2 linked regions of the Halorhodospira halophila SL1 genome follow. The protein of the gene in region 1 binds, or shares a complex with, the protein of each later gene. Links are inferred from orthologs where the notes say so. Each region holds a gene or a part of one and is shown in the gene's direction. Other genes may lie near its edges.

Region 1 (5,078 bases):
GCTCCTCCATGATCTGCTCGTCTTCCACCCCGTCCAGGGTCTGCTCCACGGCCTCGTGTTGGCCCAGCTCCTGGCGCAGCCGCGCGAACGTCCAACCCTCGACGACGGTCAGGCGGTGCAGCTTGACCCGCCCGGCACGGATCCGCGCCAGCAGCTGACGCACGCTCATACCCTGCTCGACGACATACTCGCCGGCCTTGAGCTCACCCGAGATGTCGCTGAGGCGACCGTAGATTCGCAACGCGAGGCGCGTCGATCCGGGGATCCAGCCACGGGACTCGAGACCCCGGGAGATGGCGTGCAAGGACCCTCCGCGGGGGACCTCGAGGATCTCGGGGGGGGCGCTGACCTCCAGTGGACGGTGATCGAGCTCGTAGAACAGCCATCCGCCGACTCCCGACGACACAACAAACACCAGAGCCACGGCGACGACCCACCAGCGTCGTCGCGGTACGCGCCCGATCAACGCCCTGCCCCGCCGCGCATCGCCGGCTCCTCAACCAACGGGGTGAGCCCATGATCGGCGATTGCCTGGAGATAGCGCTGACTCACCGGTCCGACCGGTATCTGCGTACCCGCCACGGAACGGACGGGCCAGAGGCCGATCAGGCTGTTGGTCAGAAAAAGCTCGTCCATCTCGGACACCTCGCCCGGGTAGAAGCCACGCTGCTCGACCCGCAGCCCGAGCGTCTCGGCGTACTCCAGGACCCAGCGCCGCATCACACCGGCCACGCCTGAATGTGTGAGAGGGGGCGTCATGAGCACCCGATTGCGGATTCCGAAGAGGTTGGTCGCTGTGCCTTCCACGATGAGCCCGTCGGCGTCGAGCATCAAGCCCTCGGCGATGGCGGCATCCCGCCATTCGGATCGGGCCATCACCTGCTCCAGGCGATTGAGATGCTTGATGCCGGCCAGCCGGGGTTGCGTGCTGATGCGGGTCCGACAGAGCCGGACATCAACCCCCTGCCAGCGCTCCGGCGGAATCGCCGGAGTATTGTGCAGTGTCAGGATTCGCGTGGGGATTGGCCTGGCAGGCGGCAGGTAGCCACGACCCTCACTGCTGCCGCGGGTGTAGACCACCTTCAGTACGCCCCGCTCCACCTTCTCGGTGAGGAAACGGGCCTCTTCCCGCAGGGTGGCCAAGGGCGGCTCGGGCAGCCCGAGTCGGCGCGCGCCGTCTAGGAGCCGATCCATGTGGTAGTCCCAGAGGCATAGCCGACCGCGGCTGACCGCTACGGTCTCGAACAGTCCATCGCCATAGGCGAGGCCGCGATCCTCGGCGTCGAGGGCCGTATCCGCGCGGCCGTTGACCAGTTGCTTACGGCTCAAAGCCCCCCACTTCTCAGCTCGGCTTGCGGAAGATCAGGGAAGCGTTCGTCCCGCCGAATCCGAAAGAGTTGCTGAGGACCGCTCGCAGCGGCTGCTTCCGGGCCTCGCCCGGCACCAGGTCCAGCCCGGCACAATCCGCTTCGGGTTCGGCCAGGTTGCACGTCGGCGGGATGATCCCGTCACGCAGGGCCAAAACACTGAATACGGCCTCGAGACCCCCCGCGGCACCCAGCAGATGTCCGGTTGCCGACTTGGTGGAACTCATGGCGACGTCGCCGGCGCCCGCACCGAACAGCCGCTTGACCGCAGCCGCCTCGGCCACATCGCCGACCTGGGTCGACGTCCCGTGGGCGTTGATATAGTCGATGTCTGAAGGATTCATGCCGGCGTCTTCAAGGGCCCGCGCCATACAGCGCTGCGCCCCCTCCCCGCTCTCCGCCGGTTGAGTGATGTGGTAAGCGTCCGAACTGGTGCCGAACCCGACCAACTCGGCGAGGATCGTCGCCCCGCGCTTCCGCGCATGAGCGTAGGATTCGAGCACCACGACCGCGGCCCCTTCACTGAGGACAAAGCCGTCGCGATCGACGTCCCAGGGCCGACTCGCGCCCTGCGGGTCATCGTTGCGTGTCGACAGCGCCCGGGCGGAGGAGAACGCCGCCAGGCCCAGCGGGGTGATGCACTTCTCCGCCCCACCCGCGATCATGACATCGGCGTCACCGGCGGCGATCATCCGGGCGGATACCCCAAGGTTGTGGGTCCCTGCTGCGCAGGCCGTCACCGTCGACAGGTTGGGCCCCCGCAACCCGTAGTGGATGGACAGATTGCCGGGCGCCATGTTGATCACACTGCTCGGCACCAGGAACGGGGATACCTTGCGCGCCCCCCCTTCCATCAGCGCCTGGTGCCCGGTCTCGATCCCCTGGATCCCGCCGATGCCGGAACCGATAGCCACTCCGATCCGGTCTGCGTTGTCCTCGCGGATCTCCAGGCCGCTCCCATCCAGGGCCTCGGCGCAGGCACCAAAGGCGTAGTGGATGAACGGATCCATCCGCCGCGCCTCTTTGCGCGGCAGGTACTGGGACACATCGAACCCTTCGATGGTCCCGCCGAACTGGACCGTAGTTCCACGTGGAACATCCACGTGGCGGTCGACGGCCGCCTCGCCCCGCAAGTTGGTTCCACGTGGAACATCCCCCTTGAGGCTTCCGTCCCGGCGGCCCAAAATCCCCGCATGAACACCAACCGCTTCGATGTCATCGTCATTGGCGGCGGGCATGCCGGCACGGAGGCCGCGGCTGCCGCCGCCCGACTGGGCCGTTCGACCCTCCTGATCACGCACAACCTCGAGACCATTGGCGCGCTCTCCTGCAATCCGGCGATCGGCGGCATTGGCAAGGGGCACCTGGTCCGCGAGATCGACGCGCTAGGCGGGGTGATGGGGCGGCTCGCGGACGCATCCGCCATCCACGCCCGGGTCCTCAATCAGCGCAAGGGGCCGGCGGTGCGTGCCACCCGCATCCAGGCCGACCGCCCTACCTACGCCCGGGCCGCGCGCCGGGCACTCGACGCCTTGCCCGGCCTTGCCCTGCTCCAGGACGCCGCCGAGGAGCTGCTGGTCGCTGATCAGCGCTGTTATGGCGTACGGACAGAAAGCGGCGCGACCCTTCACGCCGATGCGGTGGTGGTGACCGCTGGCACCTTCCTCGCCGGCCAGATCCACATCGGGCATGTCCAGCACAGCGCTGGCCGCGCCGGGGACCCGGCGGCGGATCGCCTGTCGGCATCGCTGCGCGACCTTGGGCTTGCGGTTCACCGTCTCAAGACGGGCACCCCGCCGCGCATCGACCGGCGAACAGTGGCCGTCGAGCAGCTCGATGCCCAGCACGGCGACACCCCGCGTCCGCTCTTCTCGCCCTTCCGCCCGCCGGAGGCGCCGCTGCCGGAGGCCGCCTGCCTGATCAGCTGGACGACGCCGGAGACCCACCGCATCATCCGCGATGCCCTGGACCACTCCCCGATGTACAGCGGCGCGATCCAGTCGTCGGGCCCCCGGTACTGCCCGTCGATCGAGGACAAGGTCGTCCGGTTCGCCGACCGCGACCACCACCAGGTCTTCCTCGAGCCCGAGGGGCTCGACGCCACTGAGCTCTATCCCAACGGAGTCTCCACCGGCTTGCCGTTCACCGTGCAGGAAGCCCTGATTCGCAGTATGCCGGGCCTGGAGGCGGCCCGGATCACGCGTCCCGGCTACGCGATCGAGTACGACTACCTCGATCCCCGGGGACTCACCCCGTGGCTCGAGAGCGCCACCATCGCTGGCCTCTACCTGGCTGGCCAGATCAACGGCACCACGGGCTATGAGGAGGCCGCCGCCCAGGGTCTGATCGCCGGGCTCAACGCGGCGCGTGTGTCGGCGGGGGAGGATCCCTGGTTCCCCACCCGCGAGGAGGCCTACATCGGTGTCTTGATTGACGATCTGGTCACCACAGGCGTCACCGAGCCCTACCGCATGTTCACCAGCCGCGCTGAGCATCGGCTGCGCCTACGCGACGACAACGCCGAGGACCGCCTGACCGAGGTCGGCCGCCGCCTGGGCTCGGTCGGGGACGATCAATGGACGCGTTTTGCCCGTTACCGCGACGCCCTCAACGCCGAGCGGGCGCGTCTTAACGGCACGCGGGTACACCCGGGCCGGCTGACGGCCTCCCAGCAGGCCCGTCTCGGTGGCGCGCTGCGCCGAGACCAGACGCTGTTCGACCTGCTGCGCCGTCCTGAACTTTCCTACGATGACGTGCGCTTCATCGGTGGCCTGGAGGAGGCCGACCTCCCGGTTCGCGCGGTCCAGCAACTGGAGATCGAGGCCCGCTACGACGGGTATGTGGAACGCCAGGAGTTGGAGAACCAGCGCCACCAGCGGTACGCGCAGGTCCGCCTCCCCGAAGCGCTTGACTATGCCGCCATCGACGGCCTGTCCACCGAGGTCCGTGAGCGGCTGACCCGGATGCGCCCGGCAACGGTGGGGCAGGCGGCCCGCCTGCCCGGAGTCACCCCGGCCGCGATCTCGCTGCTGCTGATTCATCTACGCCGCCGCGGCTGGCTGCGCACGCCGACCGGAGGTGAAGATGCCGCGTAAGTACCTGGAATCGCGGCTCGAAGACCTCCAGATTGAACTCGACGCCCCGGCCCTGGAGCGCCTCGAGGGCTTTCTGTCCCTGCTCATGCGCTGGAATCGCGCGTACAATCTCACTGCTGCGCGGGACGTCGAGACGCTCATCGACCGGCACCTGCTCGACAGTCTGGTCGTCCGACGTTACCTCCCGGCCGGCGCGCTGGCCGATGTGGGCAGCGGGGCCGGCTTCCCTGGGCTCGTGCTGGCCCTGATTGAGCCCGATCGATCGGTGACCCTGATCGACAGCAACGGCAAGAAAACGCGCTTCCTTCGCCAGTGCGCCACGGAGCTGGGCCTGCACCGCGTTCAGGTGCGCCAGGCGCGTATGGAGGCCCTGGATGACGGTGACTTCGCTGTGGTCACCGCGCGCGCCGTGGCCCCGTTGGCCACACTGATCCCGGGGACCCGCGGGCTCCTCGCCCCCGACGGGGCCCTGCTGGCGTTGAAGGGCGAGCGGATCCAAGAGGAGCTGGCGGAGCTCCCGGAGGCGCTCGTCGAGGCGCTGGACGTTCACGAACTGCCGGCCATCGCGGGTCAGGGGCGGGCCTGCCTCGTCGCCTGCCGCGCAGCCGTCCATCTC
Region 2 (3,000 bases), 1.3 Mb from region 1 along the record:
GCGGGGCGAGACCTACCGGTACTACACCCGGGCCCTGCCGCAGGAGACCTACCTCCTGGGGATGTCGTCGCCCTGGCTGCAGGTGGCGGCCGGGGAGAGTGGTCAGAAGACCAACCATCTGTTCGTTGGCCCCAAGGAGCAGGACCGACTCACGGCGGTGGGGTCGGCGCTGGATGTCGATGACCTGCGGCTGACGGTCGACTACGGGTTCCTGACGATCCTCGCCAACCCCCTGTTCTGGGCGTTGGATCAGATCGAAAACCTGGTGAAGAACTGGGGCGTGGCGATCCTGATCCTCACGCTGCTGATCAAGATCGCCTTCTACAAGCTGTCGGCGATCAGCTATCGCTCGATGGCGAAGATGCGCAAGGTTCAGCCGAAGATGCAGCAGATCCGGGAGCGCTACTCGGATGATCGGCAGCAGATGAATCAGGCGCTGATGGAGCTGTACAAGAAGGAGAAGATCAATCCGCTCGGCGGCTGTCTGCCGATCCTGGTGCAGATCCCGGTGTTCATCGCCCTGTACTGGGTGTTGGTGGAGAGCGTTGAGCTGCGCCATGCACCGTTCATGCTGTGGATCCAGGATCTGTCGAGCCGCGATCCGTACTTCATCCTGCCGCTGCTGATGGGCGCGAGCATGTTGGTGCAGATGAAGCTGAACCCGCCGCCGATGGATCCGATCCAGAAGCGGGTGATGCAGGTGCTGCCCTTCGTGTTCACGGGCTTCTTCATGCTGTTCCCGGCAGGGCTGGTACTCTACTGGCTGACCAACAACATCCTGTCGATCGCACAGCAATGGTACATACTGCGTCAGGTAGAGAAGTCCGACACGGCCTAGAAGACGACGACGCGGATACGATCTGCGCGATGGCGACCCCGTCCGGTCAGGGCGGGGTCGCTGTCGTTCGGGTATCCGGATCGCGGGCCCTGGAGGTCGCCGAAGAGGTGGCGGGACCGTTGCCGGCGCCCCGAGAGGCCGGTTTGCGCCGGTTTCGCGACGCACGCGGGGAGACCCTGGATCACGGCTTGGTGCTGGTGTTTCCGGGGCCGGGGTCTTACACCGGCGAGGACGTGGTTGAGCTGCAGGGGCACGGCAGCCCGGCGGCGGTGACCGCGGTGCTCGAGGCCTTATGCGCAGCTGGGGCGCGGCCAGCCGGCCCTGGAGAGTTTTCCGAGCGGGCGTTCCTGAACGGGCGGTTGGATCTCACGCAGGCCGAGGCGGTGGCCTCGCTGATCGAAGCGGAGACCGACGGCGCGCGCCGCGCAGCGCTACGGGCGCTGTCCGGGGCGTTCGGCCAACGCGTCGATGGGCTGGCGGATCGGATGATCGATCTTCGGGCGCTGATCGAGGCGTTCCTGGATTTTCCTGAGGATGAGGATGTACCGGCGGACCCACCGGAGCTCGCGGCCGAGATCGAGGCGTTGGGCTCGGAGCTGGCGGAGATCCGGCGACGGGCGGCGGCCGGGGTGCGTTTCGGGGAGGGGATCCGGGTGGCGCTCGTCGGCCCGCCGAACGCGGGGAAGTCGAGCCTGCTCAACGTGCTCAGCGGCGAGGAGGCGGCGATCGTTTCGGCACAGGCGGGTACCACGCGGGACGTGGTCCGGCAGTGGGCGGCGCTGGGATCGCGGCACGCCGAGCTCTTGGACACCGCCGGGCTGCGGGATGCGGAGGCCCAGGATGAGATTGAGGCCGAGGGTGCGCGGCGGGCGCGGGCGGCGGCCTCGGAGGCCGATCTGCTGCTCGTGGTCATCGAGGCAGGGAAGACACTGGACGAGGAACTGCGGGCGCGGATTGCGGAGCAGGCGCCGCGTCCGGTGGTGGTGATTGTGAATAAGATTGATGCCAGCGGGGACGAGGCAGGTTGGGAAGGAGAGAGTGAGGTGGGTGCCCATGTCCGGAGGGCGCGGGTGAGTGCGCACACCGGGGCGGGTATCGAGGCGCTTCGGCGCGGGCTGGCGGCGCTGGTGGACCGTGAGGCGGGAGAGGACGCCTGGGCGGCTCGGCATCGACACATCGAGGCGCTGGATCGAGCCGGGGAGGAGCTGGAGGAAGCGCTGGTGGTCGCCCGGCGGGGCGGGCAGGAGGAGCTGGTCGCCGAGGCGCTGCGTCGGGCGCAGACGGCGCTCGGCGAGATCACCGGGCGCGTTAGCCATGAGGCGCTGCTAGGGCGGATCTTCTCCGGCTTCTGTATCGGAAAAGAATAGCTGGACGTGTCAAACTCGGTAATGGGCCGGATCCCGCTACGGCCTTCGGTCACTGCGGACCAGGCCTCGGCAGCGGAGTTCCCGACCGGGGAAACCACCCCCAGTCCAGTTACGACAACGGCTCGATCATCCATACCCTTGTGCCCTTCAAGGCGCGGAATGTATCGGGGCCGATCCACCGGATCGGCCCCGCTGCGCCTTCAGACTGTGGCCCCGGGGGCTTTACCCCTCGAGGTGCTTCTTGATGTAGTCCACGGCCTGCTGGACCGTTGTGATCTTTTCGGCTTCCTCGTCGGGGATCTCGCACTCGAACTCTTCCTCGAGCGCCATCACGAGCTCGACGGTGTCCAGCGAGTCGGCGCCAAGGTCGTCCACGAACGAGGCCTCACCAGTGACCTCTTCCTCTTTGACCCCCAGTTGCTCGACGACGATTTTCTTGACGCGATCTTCGATGCTGCTCATTAAAAGGTCCTCCGAGGTTCTAATTGGCGCAGTCTTCCGGCTGCGGCGCGTATTGTAGGGGAACAGTCCGCTGAGTACCAGAACACCCCTGCGGAATCCTGAACCAAACTCAACCCGTTGTTTGAAAAGTTTTTTTAAGCCATGTACATGCCGCCGTTCACATGCAGCGTCTCGCCAGTGATGTAGCCGGCAGACGGCGATGCCAGGAAGGTGACCGCCGCGGCGATGTCCTCCGGGCTACCGAGCCGCTCGAGCGGCACATTGCCAATCAGCGCCGCCCGCTGATCCTCACTCATGGCGGCAGTCATGTCGGTCTCGATAAAACCGGGGGCC

What was found.
Region 2: the proteins of mnmG (region 1) and mnmE are in contact, whole or in part, in a solved structure (PDB 9HIP), measured with the Escherichia coli proteins. The link is inferred for Halorhodospira halophila SL1 from one-to-one orthologs.

What each region holds. Positions count from the first base shown.
Region 1 is NC_008789.1:38-5,115, reverse strand. What follows is about bases 2,104-5,011. They hold mnmG (tRNA uridine-5-carboxymethylaminomethyl(34) synthesis enzyme MnmG), read left to right. Parts: upstream 2,104-2,560; coding sequence 2,561-4,462; downstream 4,463-5,011. Other genes in these bases: rsmG (16S rRNA (guanine(527)-N(7))-methyltransferase RsmG), read left to right, coding at 4,452-5,011; fabF (beta-ketoacyl-ACP synthase II), read right to left, coding at 2,104-2,413. In the rest of the region: endolytic transglycosylase MltG, read right to left, coding at 1-424; pabC (aminodeoxychorismate lyase), read right to left, coding at 463-1,329; more of fabF, read right to left, coding at 1,343-2,103; more of rsmG, read left to right, coding at 5,012-5,078. UniProt on the Escherichia coli protein: NAD-binding protein involved in the addition of a carboxymethylaminomethyl (cmnm) group at the wobble position (U34) of certain tRNAs, forming tRNA-cmnm(5)s(2)U34.
Region 2 is NC_008789.1:1,336,722-1,339,721, forward strand. It holds mnmE (tRNA uridine-5-carboxymethylaminomethyl(34) synthesis GTPase MnmE), read left to right. Parts: upstream 1-795; coding sequence 796-2,205; downstream 2,206-3,000. Other genes in the region: yidC (membrane protein insertase YidC), read left to right, coding at 1-838; acpP (acyl carrier protein), read right to left, coding at 2,428-2,667; fabG (3-oxoacyl-ACP reductase FabG), read right to left, coding at 2,802-3,000. UniProt on the Escherichia coli protein: Exhibits a very high intrinsic GTPase hydrolysis rate. Involved in the addition of a carboxymethylaminomethyl (cmnm) group at the wobble position (U34) of certain tRNAs, forming tRNA-cmnm(5)s(2)U34.